4 regions of the Bradyrhizobium sp. USDA 4504 genome follow, and region 3 is predicted to be linked to each of the others. Evidence: riboswitches for the same ligand, from Rfam matches in the RefSeq annotation. Region 3 holds a riboswitch; each other region holds the start of a gene.
What was found. A riboswitch is a leader RNA that binds a small molecule or an ion and turns the genes downstream of it on or off. The one in region 3 is predicted to bind cobalamin.

Region 1: another riboswitch for cobalamin. It lies ahead of ACVMB1_RS29245 (TonB-dependent receptor); the one in region 3 lies ahead of ACVMB1_RS07055 (DUF1636 family protein).
Region 2: another riboswitch for cobalamin. It lies ahead of ACVMB1_RS41755 (ribonucleoside-diphosphate reductase subunit alpha); the one in region 3 lies ahead of ACVMB1_RS07055 (DUF1636 family protein).
Region 4: another riboswitch for cobalamin. It lies ahead of metE (5-methyltetrahydropteroyltriglutamate--homocysteine S-methyltransferase); the one in region 3 lies ahead of ACVMB1_RS07055 (DUF1636 family protein).

What each region holds. Positions count from the first base shown of each region.
Region 1 covers NZ_JBSSGV010000001.1:6,195,026-6,198,231, forward strand. Annotated here, with positions in the region: gene ACVMB1_RS29245 (TonB-dependent receptor) at 1-1,906, opposite strand, end outside; cobalamin riboswitch at 2,015-2,210, opposite strand; gene ACVMB1_RS29250 (CobW family GTP-binding protein) at 2,438-3,206, opposite strand, start outside.
Region 2 covers NZ_JBSSGV010000001.1:8,894,363-8,897,568, forward strand. Annotated here, with positions in the region: gene ACVMB1_RS41745 (nodulation protein NolB) at 1-130, shown strand, start outside; gene ACVMB1_RS41750 (class I SAM-dependent methyltransferase) at 309-1,265, shown strand; cobalamin riboswitch at 1,668-1,882, shown strand; gene ACVMB1_RS41755 (ribonucleoside-diphosphate reductase subunit alpha) at 2,044-3,206, shown strand, end outside.
Region 3 covers NZ_JBSSGV010000001.1:1,632,040-1,635,245, forward strand. Annotated here, with positions in the region: gene ACVMB1_RS07045 (cobyric acid synthase) at 1-341, opposite strand, end outside; gene cobO (cob(I)yrinic acid a,c-diamide adenosyltransferase) at 353-1,006, opposite strand; cobalamin riboswitch at 1,043-1,254, shown strand; gene ACVMB1_RS07055 (DUF1636 family protein) at 1,349-1,723, shown strand; gene cobW (cobalamin biosynthesis protein CobW) at 1,720-2,754, shown strand; gene cobN (cobaltochelatase subunit CobN) at 2,754-3,206, shown strand, end outside.
Region 4 covers NZ_JBSSGV010000001.1:625,586-628,791, forward strand. Annotated here, with positions in the region: gene ACVMB1_RS02625 (hypothetical protein) at 406-669, opposite strand; cobalamin riboswitch at 1,182-1,381, shown strand; gene metE (5-methyltetrahydropteroyltriglutamate--homocysteine S-methyltransferase) at 1,484-3,206, shown strand, end outside.

The DNA of each region.
Region 1 (3,206 bases), 4.6 Mb from region 3:
CGCGCAACAGCGCAAGATTGGCGTCGACGCGCCAGCCGTCGCTCAGTGCGAGCCCGATCGATCCTTCGACCCCGCGGGATGATTGCTGGCCGATCTGCAATGCCAGGCCGCCGGTGGGATTGCCGGGATCGGGAATCGTGAGCCCGGTCTTGACGATCTCGTAGGCAGCCAGCGTCCACTCGCCGCGGCCGCCCCAGAACGATTGCTTGACCCCGATCTCGGTCTGCTTGCCGGTCGCAAGCTGGAATGTCTTCTGCGTGGTCGACAGTGAGATCAGATTGCTGACCGGATCGACGCCGACCGCGTACTGGCCATAGAACGCGAGGTTCTTGATCGGCTCGTAAACGAGGCCCGCGCGCCAGCTAGTGCCCGATAGCGTCGTCTCAAAACTGTTTGCCGGCGTCTTGTAGTCGGTGCGGTCCACTTCGGGGCGATCATACCTGACCCCGGTCACCAGCGACAACTGATCGGTCAGCGAGAGCCGATCCTCGGCGAACAGCGCGTATTGATTGACGATCGCGTTGAAGCCCGGCGTGGTCGCCGTCGTCGTGGCGAAGAACGATCCGGGATCGAACACATAAGGATTGACCGACGACGCGCCGCCATAGGGCGAGTTGTTGGTATGGGTGAAGTCGATCCGGTTGACGTCGAACCCGGCGACGACCTGGTTCGCAAGGCCGAACACGTGGCCGCTGAAGGTCGTATCCATCCGGTTGCCGAGCTGCTTCTGGTCGTGGAATATCTCGATATAGCTCGTGCGATCGATCAGCTGGGTCTTCGGATTCCAGGTGTAGTTCTCGATGTCGCGCCAGTGCCGCTCGCTGGTCAGGTAATACAGCGTGTTGTTGACCTTGATGCCGTCGGCGACGTCCCACTCGGTCTTGAACCGGGTCCAGCTGTCCTGATAGCGGATCGCGCTGTCCGCTGCATTGTAGTTCTTGAAGCGCAGCGCGTCCTGGATCGCGCCGTTGATCAGCGGCGTGCCGAAATAGCGCGACGGGCTGCGATCGCCGTAATCTTCCGAGAGCGTGAAGGCGAGATTGTCCGACGCCTGCACCCGCACGGCAGCGGAGACCACCGCGTTCGAGGTCTTGTCGCGATCGACCCAGCTGTCCGACATGTTGCCGGTGGCGTTGATGCGGTACGACACATTGGGATTGATCGGACCGGTGCTGTCCACCGAGAGCCGCCGCGTCATGTTGCTGTCGAGCGAAACCTCGGCCTCGTTATAGGGCGTGCTCTGCGGCTTCTTCGGAATCACGTTGATGACGCCGCCGATCGCGCCTTCGCCGTACAGCACCGAGGCCGGGCCGCGCAGCACTTCGATGCGCTGCGTCGACCAGGTGTCATAGGGGAACGTCAGCGTGCCGGAGCCGATATAGAAGCGCGTGCCGTCATACAGCGTCATCACCGAGTTGCTGCCGGCAAAGCCGCGGGTGCTGAACGACAGGCCGCCATTGCCTGGCGCCGGCGTTGCGACGAACCCGGCCGCGTCCTGGGTGACGGCATCGAGCACATTATGCTGGCCGCGTTCAGCGATGGTCTGCGCCGTGATGATCTCGACGCTGGCCGGCGTCTGCAGCGGCGTCAGGTTGAGACGACTGCCGGTGCCGCCCTGCGTGGTGGCATTGAGCGTCGGCGATGCCGATCCCGGTACGCCCGACGCCGCGACGCGCGGGGCGTTGCCGGCTGTTGCAGGCCTCGGCCGTGGCCGCGCCGCAGCGGTCATGTCACGGCTGCGCGCCGCAGGCTTCGGCTTTGGCGCAGCGGAAGGCGCGACCTCAATCGGATCGAGCCTGGTTGGTGGCGGCGTTTGTGCCGAGCCTTCGGCCGGCAACAACAATGATGACAGGGAGCAGAGAAGACCGAGGCGCCATTTGCGCGCAACGGGAGAGGACGGAGACATGAAAAGGACTCGCGGTAACGTGGCACGTCACCGCGAACGTGGACTGGCGCATTGCCAAAAAAGGCAGTGCTCCGATCCCACCAGGACGCCCCCGCCCGATGTGCTCGCGTGTGACCACGACTGACGGCAGGTCTCCTGGCTCACGGGTCATCGCCTGTCGACGCCTTCCCGGGCCTGATGGCCCAGTGGCAAATTGACGAAAGGCTCGCCGTTTACAGTTGCGGGGACAGCTGCGGCATTGGGGTTACCCTCGCACCGCATTCCCTTTTGATCCCCGAAGGGAACCGTCGGCAAAAACGATAGGTGCTGGCTGCAGAGCTGTCAATTCGATGCGATTGTCGCAGACCTGCTTTGCGGGTGATGCTGCGGCGATGACACAGCGACGTCGAGGGCTGACGCCGAAAAGCAACCCGTCATCCTGAGGAGCGCGGCACGCGCGTCTCGAAGGATGCACGGCCCGGCTGGCGGCCGATTCATCCTTCGAGACGCCGCTTCGCGGCTCCTCAGGATGACGGGAAACGTAGGTTCGCGTCACTGAGCCTCGACGCATCCCTGCATCACCTCATCAATCTCCGCGCGCGACAGCGCACCCATCTCGGCGATGAACACGATGCGCGTGCGCGGCACGCCGGGCGACGGGACGCCGCCCGCAGCCAAGGTCGCGCGGCCGCCGGCGAGTTGAAGCACGGTCAGCCGCCCGGGCTGCTCCACCGTCTCGAACAATCCCTTCGCCCGCGCCAGCTTCGGCGCCAGTCTGCCGATCGCCTGCTGCAAGCGCGGCAGCACGACGGGCCGCTCCGAGGTCCAGCTCAGCGTGTCGAAGCGATCGGACGACGGCCGTCGCGGCGCGGTCTCGCGCGGCGCCGACACATGATCGAGGTCCGCTGGGAACAGCAGCGCGGCCGGCACCTCGCCATGCAAGGCATCGACCACCACGGCCGCCGGACGCACCGCGCGCACGGCGTCGCGGATCGCGGCGCACGCAGCGGCGTCAGTCAGATCGACCTTGCTCAGCGCCACCACATCCGCCGCCCGGAGCTGCGAGCGCAGCAGCGCATCGTTCAGCATCGCCGCAGGCTGCGTCGCGTCGACCACGCACAGCACGGTCTCCAGCGGCGCCTCCTTCCAGATCACGGGATCCATCAGGTTGCGCACGATGTCGGCGGGATCGGCGATCCCGCTGGTCTCGATCACGATGAATTCGGGACGCGGATCACGCCGCAGCAACGTGGCGAGCGTGCGCAGCAGGTCGCCCTCCAGCGTGCAGCAGATGCAGCCATTGCTCAGGCTGACCACGCCG
Region 2 (3,206 bases), 7.3 Mb from region 3:
TAGGGATCATTTCGATTCGGCCTTGACGAACCTGTGGGATGTTGGCGATCGCGTCATTCAGGTTTCGCTCATCTCCAAGGGCGCCGGCGCCGTCAGCTTATCTCTGAATAAGCTTCTATCGGTGGGCTGAGCGGGCTGATGGTTTCTTCGCACAACAGCAGGATCGCTCGCGCCGCGACGCGCAGAGGGGGGTGATGCGCTTGTTCACTTGCCACTTCTGCTACCGCATCGGCGGATGTAAGGGCCTACACCCTATATAACCAAAGTGCAGGCGGGTACGAAGGCAACAGCCGTCGAGCTGCTTGCAAATGAGAGGAGACATTGCGTTGCGGATAGATTTCTCGCGCATCAATCGGTCTAAAGCTGCATTCCACGATATTTATGCTTCGGATGATCCGAGGGCATATTTCTCGGTCCTCGGAGACCTGGATTATATGATACCGGACGTGGCTGAGCCGGTTGTGCGCCAAATACTGGCAGCGAAAGCTTCGGCCACCGGCCTCAAGCCCGTCGTGCTCGATGTTGGTTGTTCGTACGGTATCAATGCAGCGGTGCATCGCTTTCCGCTGACCTTCGCGGGCTTGCGTCACCGCTACGCCCGGCGTGAGATGAGAGCGATCAGCTCTGAGACATTGGTGAGTCTCGATCGCAGTTTCTATGCAGCCTGGCCTGATGTCGGGTTGGCACGCTTTATCGGCCTCGATGTGTCGGCAGCGGCGGTCAGCTATGCGAAGAATGTTGGCCTTTTAGAGCAGGGCATTGTCGCTGACCTTGAAAAGGAGGCGCTATCGATGGACAGCGCGCGCATTCTCCGCTCCGTGGATGTTATCATGTCGACCGGATGCATCGGCTACGTTACCGAGAAGACGTTCGGCGAGATTCTCGATGCGGCAGAGAAGCAACCATGGATCATCTCCTTCGTGCTACGAATGTTCCCATTTGAATCGCTCGCCGCGACGTTCGCAAACCGTGGTCTTGTGACAGAACGTCTTGCCGGCGCAACGTTTATCCAGCGTCGCTTTCGCGATGCTGAAGAATTTGAGAGCTGTTTGGCCAGCTTGGCGGCCCTTGGCGTGGATGCCACCGGCCTCGAATCGGAAGGGCTGTTTCACGCCGATCTGATCTTGTCTCGCCCCGAGGCGGATGCGCGCGCCATGCCTTTGGAAGACATTGTCACTGTCGCCAGCGGCAGGGGACGGCCGATCGGACCCCGTTACGTTCATGTTGAAAGTAAGGAGGGCTTGCAGGTCGCGCTGGAGCCGTGACAGGCGTGGGACCACTGTGCAGCGCGATTCGGTTCGGGGCTGGATGCAAGGCCATTCCGGTCGACGGCGCGCCAGAGCCGATGTTGTTCGCCCGCGAGTGGATAACGAATTCGTCCAGATGCCATTGGTCGCGGCGAGCAGGAGCGCTGCGAATCAAATCAAGCGTCTGGCCGAATTGCTCCTCTACTGACGCGCCGTTTCTTAGATTCCATCAATGCGACGTGCGAGCCAGGAATTCCCTCGACCTTTGCGCAGGCTTGACGGAAACCGGTAATGCAGCCCAACGGCATATCCAATCACCTGCAGCAGAAGCCGACAGCGGCGACAAAGTCGTCCGAGCTTCGGTATGTTTTTGCGTTTCAATCTGGATCTCCCCAGTTGACCAATCCCGGCGAGTAGTGCCTATGTCTAGCCAGTCACGGTCTTCTGGCCCCAACATTTTGTAGGTCGGAAGCTAAGAGGGAACCCGGTGCGCCGAACGGCTACTCCGGGGCTGCCCCCGCAACTGTAAGCGGCGAGCGGTTGTCATCATGGTCACTGGCGCAGCACAGCGCCGGGAAGGCCGACAGCCGCGGCGACCCGCGAGCCAGGAGACCTGCCGCGACTGAACGAAAGTCCTCGGGCGGGGTGCCCCGTTGGGTCGCTTGCAGCCGGAGACGTTTGACCGGTTTCCTCGCAAGTCATCCGCGCAGTCCCCCCGCCTAACATCGCGGGGTTGCCGATGTCGCCGTCTTACGATTTCGATCAGCATGGTCATCTCATTGAGGAGCCGGCGCGCGTGAGGTCGCAGCCATTGCAGGCAGAGCCCAGCGCGCCTGAGTTGTGTCTTGTGCCGCCGCCGTCGCCGGCCCCGCTGCCGTACCCCCTTGCGCCATCGCCAAAGCCGGCCGATCTCAAGCTCGATCGGACGCGCGACGACCTGTTGACGCCGTTCGGCAAGCTGACGCTGAGCGACCGTTATCTGCTCGCCGGCGAAATGATCCAGGACATGTTCGCGCGGGTGTCTTGCGCCTTCGCGGATGATGTTGCGCATGCCCAACGTCTCTACGATGCGATGTCTCGGCTGTGGTTCATGCCAGCCACACCGGTGCTCTCCAACGGCGGCACGACGCGCGGCCTGCCGATTTCCTGCTTCCTTAACTCGGTGTCGGACTCGCTCGAAGGCATCGTGGGCACCTGGAACGAGAACGTATGGCTTGCCTCTAACGGTGGCGGCATCGGCACCTACTGGGGCAATGTTCGCTCGATCGGCGAGCAGGTGAAGGGCGGCGTTACCTCAGGCATCATCCCGTTCATCCACGTCATGGACGGCCTGACGTTGGCGATCAGCCAGGGCTCGTTACGGCGCGGCTCGGCTGCGGTCTATCTCGATATCCACCATCCCGAGATCGAGGAGTTCCTCGAGATCCGCAAGGCGTCCGGCGACTTCAACCGCAAGAGTCTCAACCTGCATCACGGCATCAACGTAACCGATGAGTTCATGCGTGCCGTAGGCGCCGGCACTGCGTTCGCTCTGCGCAGTCCGAAGACCAAGGAGGTTATCCGCGAAATCGACGCCCGCCAGCTGTGGCAACGCATCCTGGAGAACCGGCTGCAGACGGGGGAGCCTTATCTCTTGTTCATCGATACAGTGAACCGCGCGCTCCCCAAGCACCAGCGCGAGCTCGGCCTCAAGGTCTCAACGTCCAACCTGTGCAGCGAAATTACCCTGCCGACCGGCATCGATCATCGCGACGAGGAGCGTACCGCCGTGTGCTGCCTGTCGTCGCTCAACCTCGAGACCTGGGACCAGTGGAACGAGGAGCCTGGCTTCATCGAGGACGTCATGCGCTTCCTCGACAACGTGCTGACCCACTTCATCACGGTGGCGCCGGGCGTCATGAAGCGTGCCCGCTACGCCGCCTTGCGTGAGCGTTCCGTCGGCCTTGGCGTCATGGGCTT
Region 3 (3,206 bases):
GCGCCCATCAGCGATGGTTTCATGCCGGCATATTCGCGCGCCCGTGCGGTGGCGATCCGTTTGCCGTGCACGATGATCTGGGCGCCGACATCGGTTTCGGGCTTCAGAAGCACTGGATTCATGTCGGTGTGCGGCTCGACGCCGGCGGCGAGCGCCTGCAACGCCTGTGCGCGGCCGATCTCGCCGCCGTCGACGGTCACCGCGGCGTTGTTCGACATGTTCTGCGGCTTGAACGGCAGCACGCGCAGGCCGCGTCGTCTCGCGGCGCGCGCGAGGCCGGCGACGATGAGCGATTTGCCCACGTCCGAGCCGGCTCCCTGGATCATCAATGCGCGCGCCATCGTGATGTCTGTCAGAACTCGACGCCCGGCTGGGCCTTGATACCGGAGCGGAACGGATGCTTCACCAGCGTCATCTCGGTGACGAGGTCGGCAATCTCGATCAGCTCCTCCTTGGCATTGCGCCCGGTGAGCACGACATGGGTCATCGGCGGCTTCGACGTAGTCAGGAACTCGACGACGTCGGCGATCGCGAGGTAGTCGTAGCGTAGCGCGATGTTGATCTCGTCGAGCACGACCATGCGCAGGCTCGGGTCTGCGATCAGCTGCTTGGCCTTTTCCCAGCCGGCTTGCGCTGCCGCGATGTCGCGGGCGCGATCCTGCGTCTCCCAGGTAAAGCCTTCGCCCATGGCGTGAAATTGACAGAGATCGCCGAAATGCCCGGTGAGCAGGCGGCGCTCGCCGGTATCCCAGGCGCCCTTGATGAACTGCACCACGGCGCAGGGAAAGCCGTGCGCCACACAGCGCACGATCATGCCGAACGCGGAGGAGGATTTTCCTTTGCCGGCGCCGGTATGGACGATGATCAGGCCCTTTTCACCGCTCTTGGTCGCCATGATGCGGTCGCGGGCGGCCTTCTTTTTCGCCATCTTGTCCGCGTAGCGCGCATCCGGCGAAAGATCGGTGCCGACGGCGCCGTCTTCAGCGTCCTTTCCATCAGAAGTCATCACATTCCTTCGGCTTGACAAGTGCGAGGCTTGGACGAATGGTGGTCCTGCGTCGGTTCCTGTCCTACGACAGGCGAAGAGGGAATGCGATAGGGCTCCGCTAAATCGGGCCCGAAGCGCAGCCGCCCCCGCGACCGTGACCGGAGAGATGCCCAAGCCACTGATTCCATACGGAGTCGGGAAGGTGGGCATCGAAGGGTAAAACCTGCTCCGCAAGCCGGGAGACCTGCCAACGCAGCATGTTGTGAAACCGGCGGACGGGGTGTTCCGCGACGGGGAACGAACCTGTCCAAAATCGGTTCGTGTGCCTCATCGCTTCCCGCTGTCAATCCAGGAAGGGCGATGAGCGTTACACTTCATGTCTGCATCACCTGCCGCGCCGGCCAGACGCCGGCGGAAGGTGAGCTCGCGCCCGGTGCACGCCTGCATGCCGCGCTTGTCGAGGCCGGCGTGCCTGATGACGTCAATCTGGTTCCCGTCGCATGCCTGTCGGCCTGCAGCCAGGGTTGCTCGGTCGCGCTCAGCGCGCCGGGGCGCTGGTCCTATGTCTACGGCCGACTGTCCGCTGATAATGCCGCGGATGTGATCGCCGGTGCCTCCGCCTATGCGGCGGCGCCCGACGGCATCGTGCCGTGGCGCAGCCGTCCGGAAATCTTCCGCAAGCAATCGCTCGCCCGCATTCCACCTCTTCCCGTCGTGCCGGAGGCCGCAGAATGACCACGCTCGCCAAAATTCCGGTCACCGTCGTGACCGGCTTTCTCGGCTCCGGCAAGACGACACTGATCCAGCATCTGATCCGCAATGCCAACGGCAAGAAGCTCGCGGTGCTGGTCAACGAATTCGGCAGCGAAGGCGTCGACGGCGACATCCTGAAGTCGTGCGCCGACGCCAATTGTCCGGCCGAGAACATCGTCGAACTCGCCAATGGCTGTATCTGCTGCACCGTCGCCGACGATTTCATCCCGGCGATGGAGCAGTTGCTGGCGCGGAACGTGAAGCCCGATCACATCGTGATCGAAACTTCCGGGCTCGCGCTGCCGAAGCCGCTGCTGAAAGCGTTCGACTGGCCGGAGATCCGTTCGCGGATCACGGTCGACGGCGTGATCGCGCTCGCCGACGCCGAGGCCGTCGCCGCCGGCCGTTTTGCGCCTGATCCGGCCGCGGTGGATGCGCAGCGTGCGGCGGACGACAATCTCGACCACGAGACGCCGCTGTCGGAAGTGTTCGAGGACCAGATCGCATGTGCCGATATCGTGCTGCTGACCAAGGCGGACCTCGCGGGGGCGGAGGGGATCAAGGCAGCGAAAGAGGTGATCGCGGCCGAGATGCCGCGCGAGGTGCCGATGTTGCCCGTCGTCGACGGCACGATCGACGCGCGCGTGATCCTCGGGCTCGGGGCGGCGGCGGAAAGCGATCTCGCGGCGCGGCCGTCGCATCACGATGGCGAGGAGGAACACGAGCACGACGATTTCAATTCCGTCGTGATCGATCTTCCGGAAGTTTCGGATGTCGACGCGCTGGTCGCCTCGATCAAGGGGCTGGCGCGCGAGCAGAACGTGCTGCGCGCCAAGGGCTACATCGCGGTCGAAGGCAAGCCGATGCGGCTGTTGGTGCAATCGGTCGGCGAGCGGGTGCGGCATCAGTTCGACATGCCCTGGGGCGCCCGGGCGCGGCAGTCGAAGCTCGTCGTGATCGGCGAACATGCCGACATCGATGAAGCCGCGATCAGGGCACGGCTTGGTGTCTGATGCACGTCGTCTTCCGCGAGAGCCGCGGCCTTGATGAGACCGCGACGCCAAGGGACCTCGGCCAGGATCCGGCCGATCTCGTGGTGTTGTCGTTTTCCGACAGCGATCTTGCTGCCTTCGCGGCCGGCTGGCGGCGCGGCCGTGCTGCGCTGCCGTCGCTGCGGCTCGCCAATCTCGCGGAGCTGCGCCATCCGCTGTCGGTCGATACCTATATCGAGCGGACGCTCTCGCACGCCCGCGGCATTCTGGTGCGGCTGATCGGCGGCGAGCCCTATTGGTCATACGGGCTGGCCGCGGTGCATCGGCTGGCGAAGGAGCGCGGCATTGCCCTGGTGGTGCTGCCGGCGGATGGCCGCGACGATCTGCGGCTCGATGAATTCTCGACCTTGCCGGTCTCGACGCTGCGCCGTCTGAAGGTGCTGTGCGACAAGGGCGGCCCGGTTGCCGCGCAG
Region 4 (3,206 bases), 1.0 Mb from region 3:
AGTGGTCAGCCAAAGCTTCAACTTGCAATGCTGGACCAGCCCAGGAGGAGAAGCCTGGGCAAGCGAGGACTTGCATTCTTCGTGCCAGGCAATAGCAGGCAGTTCGCACCAGATTTGTGCCGCCTTTGTCGACTTCCCGACCTGCGCACCTTATTTATGTTGCCATTAAGCCTATTCGCAGCGACTTTCGTGGCTCATTCCTGTCACGCACTGGATCTCCGAGCAGCGCAGTTTTGAAAGCCTCGCTGCCAGAAGCCAGACGACAATTGAGTGCAGGTTTGCCGCCATCGAACCGGTGTGGTCCGGGGTCGTTGCCGCTGCTGCCAAGGTCGAGAGTGCCTCAACCGGTTGTGCAAGGCGCTTTATGGCCACAACGAGGCGAAGCCGCCCATCAGCGGCGAGCGATTAGGAATTGGCGCTCGCAAGTTCAAAAGTCAGGCAGACGATGGGACGACGACATTCGCCGCTCGCGTGATGGCCCGCTTCGTGACCGGCGTCTATCAGTTCGTCGCCGTAGTCAACATTTGGAAGAGCCGCGCTTCCATGCAGTCGTACCGACCGGGCAAGAAGGCCAAGCCCCTCGGGTTGAGCTAGCTTCGGCTTGAACTGCTCAAAACGTTCGAGAGCATCTGTCTGACGGCCGGGTTCATAAGTGGCCTTGCTATCCACCCGAACAGGCCGACCGCAAAGACGGCAGCAGCAAAGACGCCGAGGGCACTCCAAACAGCCATTTTCATTGCGAGCTACTCTTTTCGTTGGTGATTCACTATGCTTACTTTTCGCAGTATCGCCAAAAAACGTCCGCATGGCGCCTACCAGGATTGGTCGTAGATCAACATGCTCGCTGAGTATGCCGGCGGATTTAGCGTATAGCGCGCCTATTCACACTGGTTGTTGGTGGAGAAAGGGGGACTTATCGAAGGGTGCTCGATGAATGTTTGAAAGCTGGATCGCGTGAAGAGCGTCCTGTCTCGGCACCGTGACCTTCATCGCCCAGGCCGCATTCGTCTCTTCCATGATCTGACACGCGGTCCGACGCCAACGCGCCTCGCAGATGGTCACCCCGATATCTGTGATTGGAGAGTGGCTTCAACGTCGCGATCAAGAGTGGCCGTGCATCGTCAACACGTAGGAGACGTCGCAGCATCAATTTGAGAGGTTGACGGCGGAGTTGTCTTGCCGATAATCCAAGTCGTCGAGGTGCTCCGGTTCCTGCTTGATCCGGAGCTAAGAGGGAAGCCGGTGATGCCGGCGCTGCCCCCGCAACTGTGAGCGGCGAGCCGCTGTCCAACAGAGTCACTGAAGCCTGCGCGGCTTCGGGAAGGCCGGACAGTGGCGATGACCCGCGAGCCAGGAGACCTGCCCCGACAATATGTTCGTCCACGGGCGGGGTGTCCCGGTGGTGCGCCAAGCAGCCGTCGCTCGCGCGACGTCTCCTGCCTGCGTCCGCCATGGCCTTTGCCCCCAACATGGGGTTAACGCTATGTCTCTTCTCTCGCTTCCGGTTGCCACGCTCGGAACGCCGCGCATCGGTCCAAGACGCGAGCTTAAACTCGCGCTCGAAAGCTATTGGGCCGGAAGAATCAGCGAACAGCAATTGCTCGAGGACGCAGCCGGCCTACGTGCGGCGAACTGGGCGCGCCAGAAATCCCTCGGTGTCACCATCATTCCGTCGAACGATTTCTCGCTATACGATCAGGTGCTCGACACCAGTGTCATGGTCGGCGCCATCCCGGAAGTCTATGCCTCGAAAGCCGAGCCTGCTTCTCTCAAGACGTATTTCGCCATGGCACGCGGTTCACAAAGCGGCAGTCAGGATGCGAGTTGCGGTCACGGACCTCGCGGCTATGGCGCACCCGCGCAGGAGATGACCAAGTGGTTCGATACCAACTACCACTACATGGTTCCGGAATTTCATCGGGGGCAGACTTTCAGACTCTCCTCTCGCAAGCCTATCGAGGAGTATGAGGAAGCCAAGGCCCTTGGCTTTCAGACGCGCCCTGTCCTGATCGGTCCGGCCACTTTCTTGAAGCTAGGCAAGAGTGCGGATCCCGCGATCCAGCCACTGTCACTCCTGGATGACCTGATACCGATCTATATCAAGGTTCTGCAGGAATTGGCCAAACGCGGAGCAGAATGGGTTCAATTTGACGAGCCCTGTATGGTCCTTGATCTGGATCAGGGGGCAAAAAAATCTTTGCTGCATGCCTATGACCGGCTCGCCAAGGAAGGGCCGGCCATCAAGATCATGGTTGCCAGCTATTTTGGCCACCTTGGCGACAATCTTCACACCGCCTTGCGCCTACCTGTTGCCGGCCTGCATGTCGATCTGGTTCGGGCGCCGGAGTTATTGGATCAGATCATTGCTGCCGGGCGAAGTGAACTCGTCATGTCACTCGGCGTGATAGACGGTCGCAATGTGTGGCGGACGAATTTGTCGGCGCTGCGCCAGCGGCTCGATCCCGCCATTGCGAAGCTCGGCAAGGATCGCGTACAGATCGCCCCATCCTGTTCGCTGCTTCACGTGCCGGTCGATGTTGAACTCGAAACGGAACTTGCCTCCGATGTCAAGAGCTGGCTTGCGTTCTCGGTTCAGAAGATTCGCGAGCTTGCGACCTTGGCACGGGCACTCGCAGGCGATCAGGATGTTGCCGACGCTCTTGCGGAATCGGAGCGCGTTACCACCCGCCGCGGAACTTCCCCGAAGATCCGTGACGCCAATGTCGCCGTCCGGATGAGTGCGATCAATCAGACCATGCGACGGCGCGTCAGCCCATTTGCCAGCCGTGCCGAGATCCAACGCAAGCGCTTCAAACTGCCGGCGTTTCCGACCACGACGATCGGATCGTTTCCGCAGACCGCAGAGGTGCGTAATGCCCGCGCGGCGCACGCGAGAGGCTCGATGAGCGACGGGCAATACGACAAGTTTCTCAAGGAGGAGACTGCGCGTGTTGTCCGTTGGCAGGAGGACATTGGCCTGGACGTGCTCGTGCACGGCGAGTTTGAGCGCAATGACATGGTGCAGTACTTCGGCGAGCAACTCGCCGGCTTCGCATTTACCAAAAACGGCTGGGTACAATCCTATGGCTCGCGCTGCGTTCGGCCACCGATCCTGTTTGGCGACGTCTCGCGGCCGAAGCCGATCACCGTGGACTGGTGGCGCTACGCGCAATCACTAACCAACAAGCCGATGAAGGCGATGTTGA